3 regions of the Roseibium sp. ROS1 genome follow, and region 2 is predicted to be linked to each of the others. Evidence: predicted binding sites of a transcription regulator. Region 2 holds the regulator's gene; each other region holds the start of a gene.
What was found. Region 2 encodes PhoB, which activates phosphate uptake and scavenging genes when phosphate is short. Its sites were predicted from a motif close to TGTCATNNANCTGTCAT; they were not measured.
Positions count from the first base shown of each region.

Region 1: ACYQ6M_RS11565 (HAD-IIA family hydrolase) is a predicted target of PhoB. The motif match lies at 1,598-1,614, and genes of this name have one in related genera.
Region 3: ppk2 (polyphosphate kinase 2) is a predicted target of PhoB. The motif match lies at 1,793-1,809, and genes of this name have one in related genera.

Region 1 covers NZ_BAAGIG010000002.1:724,666-728,843, reverse strand. The annotation lists gene ACYQ6M_RS11575 (aspartate/glutamate racemase family protein) at 1-613, shown strand, start outside; gene ACYQ6M_RS11570 (LysR family transcriptional regulator) at 631-1,524, opposite strand; gene ACYQ6M_RS11565 (HAD-IIA family hydrolase) at 1,751-2,563, shown strand; gene ACYQ6M_RS11560 (ABC transporter permease) at 2,557-3,483, shown strand; gene ACYQ6M_RS11555 (ABC transporter permease) at 3,488-4,178, shown strand, end outside.
Region 2 covers NZ_BAAGIG010000003.1:494,020-498,197, forward strand. The annotation lists gene ACYQ6M_RS18405 (acetylornithine transaminase) at 1-246, opposite strand, end outside; gene ACYQ6M_RS18410 (GcrA family cell cycle regulator) at 687-1,223, shown strand; gene phoB (phosphate regulon transcriptional regulator PhoB) at 1,550-2,251, opposite strand; gene phoU (phosphate signaling complex protein PhoU) at 2,332-3,027, opposite strand; gene pstB (phosphate ABC transporter ATP-binding protein PstB) at 3,059-3,820, opposite strand; gene pstA (phosphate ABC transporter permease PstA) at 3,868-4,178, opposite strand, start outside.
Region 3 covers NZ_BAAGIG010000004.1:625,119-629,296, reverse strand. The annotation lists gene ACYQ6M_RS25775 (Gfo/Idh/MocA family protein) at 1-523, opposite strand, end outside; gene ppk2 (polyphosphate kinase 2) at 787-1,695, opposite strand; gene ACYQ6M_RS25765 (TetR/AcrR family transcriptional regulator) at 1,918-2,559, shown strand; gene ACYQ6M_RS25760 (carboxyl transferase domain-containing protein) at 2,635-4,178, shown strand, end outside.

The sequences.
Region 1 (4,178 bases), on a different contig from region 2:
GACGCAGAAGATCGCGGCGGCTGCTCGCGCCGCAGCCGGTCCCTTCAGCCGGATTACGGCCATCAATCCACTGGAGGGACCGGCAGCCATTCAGGGGCCAGCGGATGGCGAGGCTGCCCTGCCCGGCCTGTTCGATCTCTTCGAGCGCTCGCTCAAGACCGACCCAAGCATAAGCGCGATCATCATCGCATGCTTCGACGATACCGGCCTTTGGGAACTGAAGGCGAAATCCCGCGTCCCGGTGGTTGGCATCGGCGAGGCAGCCTACCATGTTGCCTCCGTGGCAGCCGAACGGTTTTCGGTGGTTACCACCTTGTCCGTCTCCGTACCGGTGCTGGAAGAGAACCTGCAGCGCACCGGCCTTGCCGCCCGATGTGTCAGGGTGCGTGCATCGGACGTGCCCGTTCTGGAACTGGAAAACCCCGAGAGCGATGCCCGGCACAAGATCGAGGCGGAAATCCAGGCCGCTCTGAGACTGGACGGCATCGGCGCAATCGCACTCGGTTGCGCGGGCATGGCGGATCTGGCCGCCGACCTGACGGCGCAATTCAAGGTACCCGTCATTGATGGTGTAGCGTCCGCTGTGCGCCTTGCAGAGGCGATCACCGCCTAGGCGCGCCCTCTCGCCTGCTAGTGGTCCAGAATGTCGTCCGCCTCCGTGCGGAAGCTTTCCACGGCGGAAAAGAAAACGTCGAACAGCATGCTGCGCTCGTCGCCGAGCGAGAAAACCACTTCCTCGTATTGGCGTTGCATGTCCGAGACCGGAACCCGGTGAACGACATCGGTTCGCCCGGTTCCGAACCGCCACATGAAACCGACCCCGAGGCCATTGACCACTGCTTCATAAACCGCGTCACGGGTGTCCAGAGTCAAAAGAGGCGATGGCTCGAACCCGGCGGAACGAAAGGCCCTGTCGACCACCCGTTGGGTGGAGGATCCCCTTGTCCGGAAAATCAGGGGTTCGGCCATCAGCCGTTCGCAGGTCACGGCCGCCTCCCGGGACAGCGGGCTGTCGGGATGGACGATGGCAACGACATTCTGCCTTGCAAGCAAGGCGCGCCGGAAGCGGCCATCCGCAGGCACATCCGGCAGCACACCGATGTCGACTTCGCGGGTCAGCACTGCCCGCGTGATCCGCTCATGCGAACCTGTTTCCACCGCGATTTCGATGCCCGGATGCCGCTTGAGAAATTGCGCGATCAACGCCATGCCCGGCATCGAATTTCCCAACCCGATTTTCAAACGACCGTTCAGCAAGGTGTTGTGACGGGTCAACAGCCGTGTTGCAGCGCGTTCGGCTTCTGCCATGCGCTCGGCGACGTCACATAGCTCGTTGCACAGCGGTGTTGGCGACAAGACACCGTTTTTCCGGTCGAACAGGCGTACGCCGAATTCCGCTTCAAGATCTTTCACATGACGCGCGACGGCCGGCTGCGAAATCTTCAGCGCCCGTGCCGCTGCAGCATATGAGCCTCCGGACGCGACCGCGTTCACGGCCCGAATGCGCGACAGGGAAAGGGTCATTCCAGGTTTTCTCCGATTAGCAAAGCCAAAGGTTTGATCACCTCAAACCATAGGTTCGCTCTGTTACGGCAGCGTCACAGAGTGACGACAATTTGATTGCGATTTCAGCGGGCCACGCCAACGGAGCACGGCCCTTCCTGACCAGAACAATCCGCCTGCCGTACCGGCGGATCCTCAATGCCGATCGGTGGTACCGAAAGGCAACCGGACAGATATGGACTTCGCAATGCGGGCTCGCAAAACAACGACAATTCAATGGCTTGGCGCCGCGGAGGTTGACGGTTATGCCGCAATCCTTTGCGATCTGGACGGTTGCCTGATAGCCGCCGGACGAGCATTGCCGGGCGCGGAAGATTTTGTCCGGGCGGCTGGCAAAAGGGTATCGATCGTTTCGAACAACTCGGCCGACACAAGCATCACGTTATCGGCAAAACTGAACGCAATCGGCCTGCCTTTGCCGCAGGAAAGCATCTTTCTTGCAGGTGAGCTGGCTGTGCGCACGATCGCAGCGGAACGTCCGGGCGCGCGCATCCATGTAATTGCCGAACAGCCGCTTCACGCTCTTGCAACAGAGCTCGGCCTTGAGCGCGCAAACGATCGGACAGACGTCGTCCTGCTTGCCCGGGATACAAAGTTCACCCTGACCGGACTGGAAAAGGCCTTGCGACTGCTGGAGCAAGGCGCAGAGCTGGTCGTGACCAATCCGGATCTTTCCCACCCGAATGCGGACGGTCGCCCGGTGCCGGAAACCGGCTCCCTGCTCGCAGCCTTCAAAGCGTGCTGTCCGGAGATCGCGCCAAGGGTTATCGGCAAACCTCAGCCGTTCCTCATCGGCGCGGCACTCGAAGCTGCGGGCGTTCCGGCGTGCAAGGCTGTCTTTGTGGGCGACAACGCCGCGACCGACGGCGCCGCGGCAACCCTTGCCGGTCTCGATTTCATTCACCTCGTCGCAACGCCCTCGCCGATCGTGAACGGTGCTCCTGTGAAAGAGCCGATACCGTCCGCTCATCCGTCGTCAGTGGAGGCGAGCGCATGTTGACCTACGTTCTGCGAACCCTTTTGCGGATGGCGATCACCCTGTTCCTCATCGTGACGCTCGTCTTCTTCGCCACCAGGCTTTCCGGAAATCCGGTCGACTTCGTTCTCGGCGAAGGCATCACCAAGGAAGACCGGGCCCTCCTGATCGCTTACTACGGTCTGGATTCCTCCATCGGAACTCAGTACTGGCGCTATCTCAGCTCGGTGTTTTCGGGTGAGTTCGGACTGTCTTTCCTGGAAAGGCGGCCGGTTTCGGAAATCGTTCTCGAACGTGCATGGCCATCCTTGAAACTGCTGCTGAGCGCAGTGTGCTTCACGCTGATAGTGTCCATACCGCTTGGTATTCTGGCCGCCATCTACCGCACCAGCGTCATCGGCAGCGTGGTGATGGTAATCGCCTTTCTCGGATATGCCGTACCGTCCTTCATCATCGGCATCCTGCTGGTGCTGATCTTTGCCTACACGCTCAACTGGCTTCCCGTCATTGGCGATGGAACGGCGCTGCATTTCATTATGCCGACGCTTGCCATTTCCGGCACGCTGGTTGCGGCGATCACCCGCTTCACCCGCAACGCCATGCTGGACGTGCTCAGCCAGGACTACATGCGCACAGCCCGTGCCAAGGGTCTGCCGGAGTGGATCGTCATTCTGAAGCACGGACTGCGCAACGCGTCGATCACGCTGCTTTCCGTGGTCGGACTACAGATCGCCAGCCTCGCGGCGGCGGGTAGCGTTGTCGTGGAATCGATCTTCGCATGGCCCGGTATCGGCGATCTCCTCGTCCGGTCCGCCATCCTGCGTGACTACCCCGTCCTCCAGTTCGGTGTCCTGTCCGTCGCTGTCGCGGTCATCGTGATCAACGCAGTGGTCGACATCGCCTACGCCTTCGCGGATCCGCGCATCCGCCTTGCCAAGGGATAAGCGCATGACCGACGCAACGCACAACCTGTCTTCGCCGCGTAATACCGGCACAAGAACATACCGTCTCCCGATCTGGTCGGATGCGAACTGGATTGTCCGGATCGCGCTTCTCATCGGCCTGATCCTGATCGTGACGGCACTTGCCGCCCCCTGGGTTGCCCCCTTCGACCCGAATGCCCAAAGTCTCATTTCCCGGCTGCGTCCGCCAATCGGGTTCGAACGCTACAAGGACGGCTTCTATTTCGGCACCGACGAACTCGGCCGGGATATCTTCTCCCGCTGCATCTACGGCCTGCGGCTGACCTTCGCACTCGCCCTTGCGGGAGCCGTTATCGGTCTTCTGATCGGCGGTACATTGGGTCTGATGGCCGGCATCATCGGCGGTGTTTTCGAAGAGGTCATCATGGGCCTGGTCGACGCGCAGATCGCCATACCCTTCACCCTGATCGCCCTTCTCATTCTGGCAGTCATGGGCTCATCCCTGGACGTGATGATCCTCGTGCTCGGTGTCTACGGCTGGGAGCAATACACGCGGATTGTGCGCGGTGAAGTGAAGAAGCTGATCCAGATGCCCTTTGTCGAAGCGGCACGTGCAGCAGGTGCTACGCCGCTCCGGATTGCGGTGAGGCACATCCTGCCCAATGTCGTCTCGCCGATCGTCGTCCAGTTCACACTGAACTTTTCCAACATCGTCA
Region 2 (4,178 bases):
CAGGCGCTGCGCCAGCCGTTCGCCATCCGGGATCTGGTGCAGGTTGGAGGTATGCCACAGCTTGGCTGCCTGATCCTGCAACGCCTTGACCAAATGCGGATGGGCATGACCGAGTGCGTTGACCGCGATGCCGGAACCGCAATCGAGGAATCGTCGGCCATCGGTGGTAACCAGCCAGACGCCTTCCCCATGATCGAAAGACAGGTTCGATCTTGCGTAATTTCCGAATAGTGCAGTCGCGGACATAACCTCGTTTGTCTCCTTTAAACGCCCCTGCTGTCCCTGCGTCGCCCCGACGCCGGGCCGTCACCTTGAAAAGATGCCGAAGGGCCAAAACGCAACGTGCCGCCCCGATGAGGCGGCACGCAGCGGCTTTCTTATACACTGCCGGTACCATGCACTGTCAATGGAAATGGCGCACAAGACATTTCATGTGCCGCAGAGGGCGGATTTCATAAAATTCTCAATGACCTCGCCATAATTGGGGAAAAGTCGTTTCATCCCCAACTGGTTTGGGTCGAGTGGTTGCCTGACAAATTAACGTTATTGTAACCTCTCAGCAATCAGACACGAGATCTCGTGAGGCAAATCACCAAGAGGCACTAGATCTGCCAGCATTAAGCGTGCTTGCGCATGCTTAACACGGGGTTAATGGCCGCAGGACGGTCAAACTAAAGGGTGCGGCAATGAGTTGGACAAACGAACGAGTTGAGCTTCTCAAAAAGCTTTGGGGCGACGGCTTGAGCGCAAGCCAGATCGCAGGCGAACTGGGTGGTGTTACCCGTAACGCCGTGATCGGCAAGGTGCACCGCCTTGGCCTGTCCGGCCGCGCCAAGTCCACCTCTTCAAGCGCCAAGCCGCGCCGGCCGCGCACCGCAGCTCCTGCAACGGGTGCAGCGCCGAAGAAACCGACGACGTCACATCCGCAGTCGATCGGCGCGACGGCCCTTAAAGCAGACATCTCGCCTGCACCAGTGGTGGCCGCCAAGCCGCGCGTAGAGCCGATTGCAGAGCTCGTTCCGATCTCGCAGCGCGCAACCATCCTGACGCTGACCGAGCGGACCTGCAAATGGCCGATTGGCGACCCGGCGACCGACGACTTCTACTTCTGCGGCCGCCAGTCCGATGCCGGCGTCCCCTACTGCGCTCATCACTGCAAGATCGCGTATCAGCCGGTCGCCGACCGCCGCCGCGATCGCAAGACGATGGCTCAGGCAGGCTGATAGCCTCGCACCTAACCAATTCATGAGAAAGCCCGCCATCTGGCGGGCTTTTTTTTGTTTGGGCCTTCCATTGACCAGATGCCCGACCCCGACCAGTGACCTCCCACGGCTTGTTCTTGGCACCGATCCATGTCGTTTCCGTTCCATCAAATCAAACCTTGTTTGACCGCTCCGCCACGACAGGGACCGCAGGATCAGCCCCGACACCGACACATCTGATGGGGTGGTCGCAGAAGAGAACCTTGTTCCGCGAAAGGCACATAACCGCTGAGAAACAAAAAGCCCGCTTGAAAGCGGGCTCCTTAATTCCATTCTGCAAGTTGCGCTCAGGCAGTGGCAGAGGTGAACTGGTCATTGAAGGCGTATCCGGCACCACGGACGGTACGGATAGGATCCTTCGCCTTGCCCTTGTTCAGAGCCTTGCGCAAGCGACCGACGTGAACATCGACAGTGCGTTCGTCCACGTAGACATCGTGACCCCAGACCCCATCCAGCAGTTGTTCGCGGGAGAAGACACGGCCAGGCGATGTCATCAGGAATTCCAGCAGGCGGAATTCCGTCGGCCCCAGGTGTATTTCCTTGGTGTTGCGGCGAACGCGGTGCGTTTCGCGATCCAGTTCGATATCGCCGGATCGCAACATGCTGGACACCACTTCCGGACTTGCCCGGCGCAGGATGGCGCGCACGCGGGCCATCAATTCCGGTACCGAGAAGGGCTTGACCACGTAGTCGTCGGCACCGGTCGACAGGCCGCGGATGCGCTCTGCTTCCTCACCGCGTGCCGTCAGCATGATGACCGGCAGGCGCTCGGTGTCTTCGCGCGCCCGCAGGCGGCGGCACAGTTCAATTCCGGACAGGCCCGGCAGCATCCAGTCGAGCAGCAACAGATCCGGCAGGCTTTCCCGCAGGCGGATTTCCGCCTCGTCACCCCGGACACAGGACTCGACCGAGTACCCTTCCGCTTCCAAATTGTATCTCAATAGAAGGCTGAGCGGTTCTTCGTCTTCAACGATGAGCACCTTCGGCATACATCTCGCTCCAATTACCGCAACCGGCGCCGAAGCGCCGGCCGTTAAGATCTTCTGCAAATCCGACGATTACCGGCGGGTCAGACCGCGCCTGTTTCGTCGACCTTTGCCCGGTCTTCCGGCAAACGCTCGCCAGTGACCATGTAGTAGACGTTCTCGGCGATGTTCGTCGCGTGATCGCCGATGCGCTCGATGTTCTTTGCGCAGAACAAGAGATGGACGCACTGGGTAATGACCCGCGGGTCTTCCATCATGTAGGTCAGGAGCTCGCGGAAGATCGATGTGTAGATCGCGTCGACTTCGGCGTCAGCTTCCTGAACCCGGCGGGCGGCTTCCGCATCCTTGCGGGCGTAGGCATCCAGCACCTGCTTGAGCTGCGAAAGAGCGAGTTCCGTCATGTGCTCCACACCGATCGCGAGCTTCTTGGACTGCAAGTCGCTGTCGATGGCGATGACGCGCTTGGCAACGTTCTTGGCAAGATCGCCAACACGCTCCAAGTCATTGGCAATGCGCGTTGCGGCAGTGATTTCACGCAGGTCCTGCCCCATCGGCTGGCGGCGGACGATCAGCTCGATCAGCTTCACTTCAAGTTCGTTGTAAAGGCTGTCCAGACGGACATCGCCCTTGATCGTCGCCTTGGCAAGCTCCAGATCCTGCGACACCAGCGCGGACACCGCATCGGCGAAAGCCTTTTCGGCAATACCACCCATTTCGGCAACCTTGCCGGCCATGGCCGTCAGTTCGTCATCGTAAGCCGAGACTGTATGTTCAGACATCCTGTGTCCCCTTCAGAAACCTAAAAAATGCTTAGCCGAAGCGGCCCGTAATATAGTCCTGCGTACGCTTGTCCTTCGGATTGGTAAAGATGTCCTCCGTCAGACCTTCTTCAACCAAAATACCCAGGTGGAAGAACGCGGTACGCTGAGACACACGGGCAGCCTGCTGCATCGAGTGGGTCACGATCACGATGGTGAAGTTTTCCCGCAGTTCGTCGATCAGCTCTTCCACCTTCGCGGTCGCGATGGGGTCGAGCGCCGAGCACGGTTCGTCCATCAGGATCACTTCCGGGCTGACGGCAATCGCACGGGCAATGCACAGACGCTGCTGCTGACCGCCCGACATGCCGGTGCCCGGCTCGTCCAGACGGTTCTTGACTTCTTCCCAAAGCCCGGCCTTCTGCAGGCTGGAGGCAACGATTTCATCAAGCTCGGACTTGTTGCGGGCCAGACCATGGATCCGCGGACCGTACGCAATGTTGTCGTAGATCGACTTGGGAAACGGGTTCGGCTTCTGGAAAACCATGCCAACCTTGGCGCGCAGCTGTACGGGATCGACCTTGGGATCGTAGATGTCCTCACCGTCGATCTTGATCGACCCTTCCACACGGCAGATATCGATGGTGTCGTTCATGCGGTTGATCGTCCGCAGGAACGTCGACTTGCCACATCCGGAGGGACCGATGAAGGCAGTCACGGACCGCGGCTGGATCTCGATGTCCACGTCCTTGATGGCGTGGGTATCGCCATAATAGACCTGCACCTTGTTCGCGGAAATTTTGCTGTCGGTCATGGTTTTCGCCTGTTCAAAATTCGGCATCTCGTTCATCGGAGCAATCCTTACCAGCGGCGTTCAAACCTGCGGCGCAGGATGATAGCGATAATGTTCATGGTCATGAGGAAGACCAGCAGCACGATGATCCCGCCCCAAGCGCGTTCATAGAAGGCCGGGTCAGCACGTTTCGCCCACTCGTAGATCTGGGCCGGCATGGCCGAGTTCGGAGAGAAGAAACCGGCAGCCACACCGTCCGGGAAATTGGAGGCGATGAAACCGACCATCCCGATCAGGAGCAGCGGAGCGGTTTCCCCAAGCGCCTGTGCCAGACCGATGATCGTGCCGGTCAGAATGCCCGGCATGGCCAGCGGCAGGA
Region 3 (4,178 bases), on a different contig from region 2:
GCGCACCCCCGCCGATATCCGCCTTGTTGCGGATGTTGCCCGGGTCATCGTTGTAGTAGCTGAAGAAGGTCTGGATCGCTTTCAGCTCCCCCAGATCGCCGGACCGCACAATCTCGCGCGCCTTGATCCACTGCGGGTGGGCCCGAACCATGAAGCCTTCGGCAACCAGCTTGTCCTTCGGCAGGTCCAGAAGCTGCTTTGCCTCTTCGGCATTCAGCGCGACCGGCTTTTCGCAAAGCACGTGCTTGCCCGCGTTCACCGCCTGGATCGTCACGGGCACATGCATGTGGTTGGGCAGCGGATTGTAGATCGCGTCGATCTCCGGATCTGCGAGCAGCTCCTCGTATGATCCGTAGGCCTTCTCGATGCCGAGACCCTTCGCTGCTTCCTTTGCCCGGTCGAGATTTCGCGAAGCAATCGCATAGGCGGTGCCGGTCTTCGACCGCTGGATGCCCGGAATGACCTTATCAAGACCGATTTTCGCGGTCGAAACGATCCCCCACCTGATAGTCTTTTCCGTCATGCCGGCATCCTTCCCATGATTTTGAGGTACGCACGCCAGATGACATAAAACGATTTAACTCCGCAAGGGCAGAAAGGCCGGAGAAAGGCCTGCTCGCTAGTGAAAAGCTGATTTGAAACCGGCCTCATCGGCTGGACGCGGACAGCATTCACACAAACTCGCCCCCCGGACAAGCGTAGCGGAGATCCGGGGAGACTATCGAAGGTCTTTCACCGCGATTTCACACAGCAGCGCCGCGCCCGTGAAGGGAGCATTGTCCCCGCTCAGAATTTTTCCGGCACGTAGAGATGTTCCGGCAGGACCTTGCGCTCATAATCGGAATTGTAGACCCGTTCCGGCAGCTTGATCGGGTCGTGCGGGATATCTTCGTAAGGGATCATCGACAGGAGGTGGCTGATGCAGTTGAGGCGCGCCTGCTTCTTGTCGTTGCCTTCCACGATGAACCAGGGTGCTTCGGGAATATTGGTCCGCTCGAAGGTTTCTTCCTTGGCCTTGGTGTAATCCTCCCAGCGCACGCGGGATTCCAGGTCCATCGGTGACAGTTTCCACTGCTTCAGCGGATCGTGGATGCGCATCAGGAAGCGCAGCTGCTGTTCTTCATCCGTAATGGAGAACCAGTATTTGATCAGCCGCACGCCGGAGCGCACGATCATGCGTTCGAATTCCGGCACATCGTGGAAGAACTCCTCCACCTGGCTATCACTGGCAAAGCCCATGACGCGCTCGACGCCGGAGCGGTTGTACCAGGAGCGGTCGAACAGCACCATTTCTCCGGCGGCTGGCAGATGCGGCACGTAGCGCTGGAAGTACCACTGGGTCTTTTCACGGTCGGTTGGTGCCGGCAGCGCAACCACACGGGCGACACGCGGATTGAGCCTTTGCGCGATGCGCTTGATGACCCCGCCCTTGCCGGCAGCGTCGCGCCCCTCGAAGATGATCACGATCTTCTCACCGGTATGCTGCACCCAGTCCTGCAGCTTCACCAGTTCGGCCTGCAGACGCAGCAACTCATGGAAATAGGTGTTCCGGTCGATGGTCGACTTGTGCTTCTTCGCGGAGATGAAGGCGAGATCCTTGGCGACGAGAAAATCGTCGATCTCCATCTCCAGCTCTTCGTCCAGGCTGTCTGCCCATTCCGCTTCAACCCAGGTTTTTGCACTTTCTTCGGTCATCAATCGGTTCCTTTGAAATACATCCCGGAGGTACGCCCAGGTTCGTCAGCGCATTCAACCGGACGCAGAATGCCCAAGGACTGTGAACAGGTTATCCATGAAAGTTTTTTGACAGTCGCGCCTGTTCCCCTGTCATTCTTTCTAGCAGCAACGCTTTCGCACTCAAATTACCCTTGCAAATGAACGAACGTTCATTTATTTTTTGCAATAGGGAGAAACAAGATGGCAAGTGCAGCCGCAAGACCGCAAAGCCGATCCAGGACGGGCGCGAAAGGCCAGGAGACTGCCGCACGTGTGCGCACGGCAGCCCTGAAACGCTTTGCCGCCAACGGTTATGCCGCTGTCTCCATGCGCGAAATCGCCGCCGATGTCGGCGTTCAGCCAGGCGCGCTCTACAACCATTTTCCGACCAAGCAGGACATCCTGAAGGACCTGATGCTCGCCCACATGGGCGAACTCCTTGCTGCCTGGGACGAAGCGGCTTTTCCGGCTGACATGGACCCGCTGGAGCGTTTTGTCCGCTTTCACATCCGCTATCACCTGGAACGGGCGGACGAGGTGTTCATTTCCTACATGGAACTGCGCAATCTCGAACCGGACAACTTCGACATCGTCGAAGCGGAGCGCCGTCGCTACGAGGGCATCCTGACGGGTATTCTGGAAACCGGCTCCGCGGCAGGCCGCTACAGCGTCCGCGAACCGAGGGTCGCCACCCGCGCGATCATCGCCATGCTGACTGGCATTCCGAGCTGGTACCGCCAAGGCGGCCGCCTGTCGAAACTGGATATCGAAGAGATTTACCTGGACCTGGCGCGCAAGGCCGTTGCGCCGGAGAACCGGGACATTCCGGCCCCTCAGGCGTGAAACCGGACGCGTGGGGAGCAAGCAACTGAACTCAATCGACCGTCCACAAGGTTGATCCAAGGGAGACCGGGTGACATGAGCATCCTGAAATCGAGCCTATCGCCGAGAAGCGAACAGTTTGCAGCAAACCGCGCTGCCCACGAAGCGGCCATGGACACCGTCAAGGCAGCAGCCCAGACAGCCCTGGACGGTGGTGGCGAGACCGCCCGACAGCGTCATGTGTCCCGCGGCAAGATCCTGCCGCGCGAACGAGTCTCCCGCCTGCTCGATCCCGGCTCCCCCTTCCTGGAAGTCGGCATGCTGGCCGCCCACGAGATGTATGAGGGCGCGGCTCCCGCAGCCGGCATGATCGCGGGCATCGGCCGGGTTGAAGGCCGCGAGGTGATGATCCTCGCCAATGACGCGACCGTCAAAGGTGGCACCTATTATCCGATGTCGGTCAAGAAACACCTGCGCGCCCAGGAAATTGCCTCGGAAAACAATCTACCCTGTATCTATCTGGTCGACAGCGGCGGCGCCAACCTGCCCAACCAGGACGAGGTCTTCCCGGACCGCGACCACTTTGGCCGCATCTTCTTCAACCAGGCCAACATGTCGGCAAAAGGCATCGCCCAGATCGCGGTCGTCATGGGCTCCTGCACCGCGGGCGGCGCTTATGTGCCGGCCATGTCGGACGAAACCATCATCGTCAAGAACCAGGGCACCATCTTCCTGGCCGGCCCGCCGCTGGTAAAGGCCGCCACCGGCGAGGAAGTCACGGCGGAAGATCTCGGCGGCGGCGATGTTCACACGCGCCTGTCCGGCGTTGCCGATCATCTTGCCCGCGACGATGCCCACGCACTGGCGCTCGCCCGCCGCGCCATCGCCAGCCTCAACCGCACCAAGACCCCATCCGTCGCGCTGCAGACCCCGGAAGACCCGCTCTACGATCCGGACGAAATCCTCGGTGTCGTTCCGGCCGATCTGAAAACGCCCTACGACATCCGCGAAGTGATCGCCCGCACCGTCGACGGATCGCGCTTCGATGAATTCAAGGCCCGGTACGGCACCACACTGGTCTGCGGCTTCGCCCATATCCATGGCATGCCGGTCGGCATTATCGCCAACAACGGCGTTCTGTTTTCCGAAAGTGCGGTGAAAGGGGCCCACTTCGTCGAGCTCTGCTCCCAGCGCAAGGTTCCGCTGGTGTTCCTGCAGAACATCACCGGCTTCATGGTCGGCCGCAAATATGAAAGCGGCGGCATTGCCAAGGACGGTGCCAAGCTGGTGACGGCGGTCGCCACCACCTCGGTCCCGAAGATCACCATGCTGGTGGGCGGCTCCTTCGGTGCCGGCAACTACGGCATGTGCGGCCGGGCCTATTCGCCGCGCTTCCTGTGGACCTGGCCCAATTCCCGCATTTCGGTCATGGGCGGCGAACAGGCCGCCGGCGTGCTTGCCACCGTCCGCCGCGACGGTATCGAGCGCAAGGGTGGCAGCTGGTCGGCGGATGAGGAAAAAACCTTCAAGCAACCGATCATCGATCAGTTCGAACAGCAGGGTCACCCGCTTTACGCGACTGCCCGGCTCTGGGACGATGGCATTGTCGACCCGCGCAAGACCCGGGACATTCTGGGCCT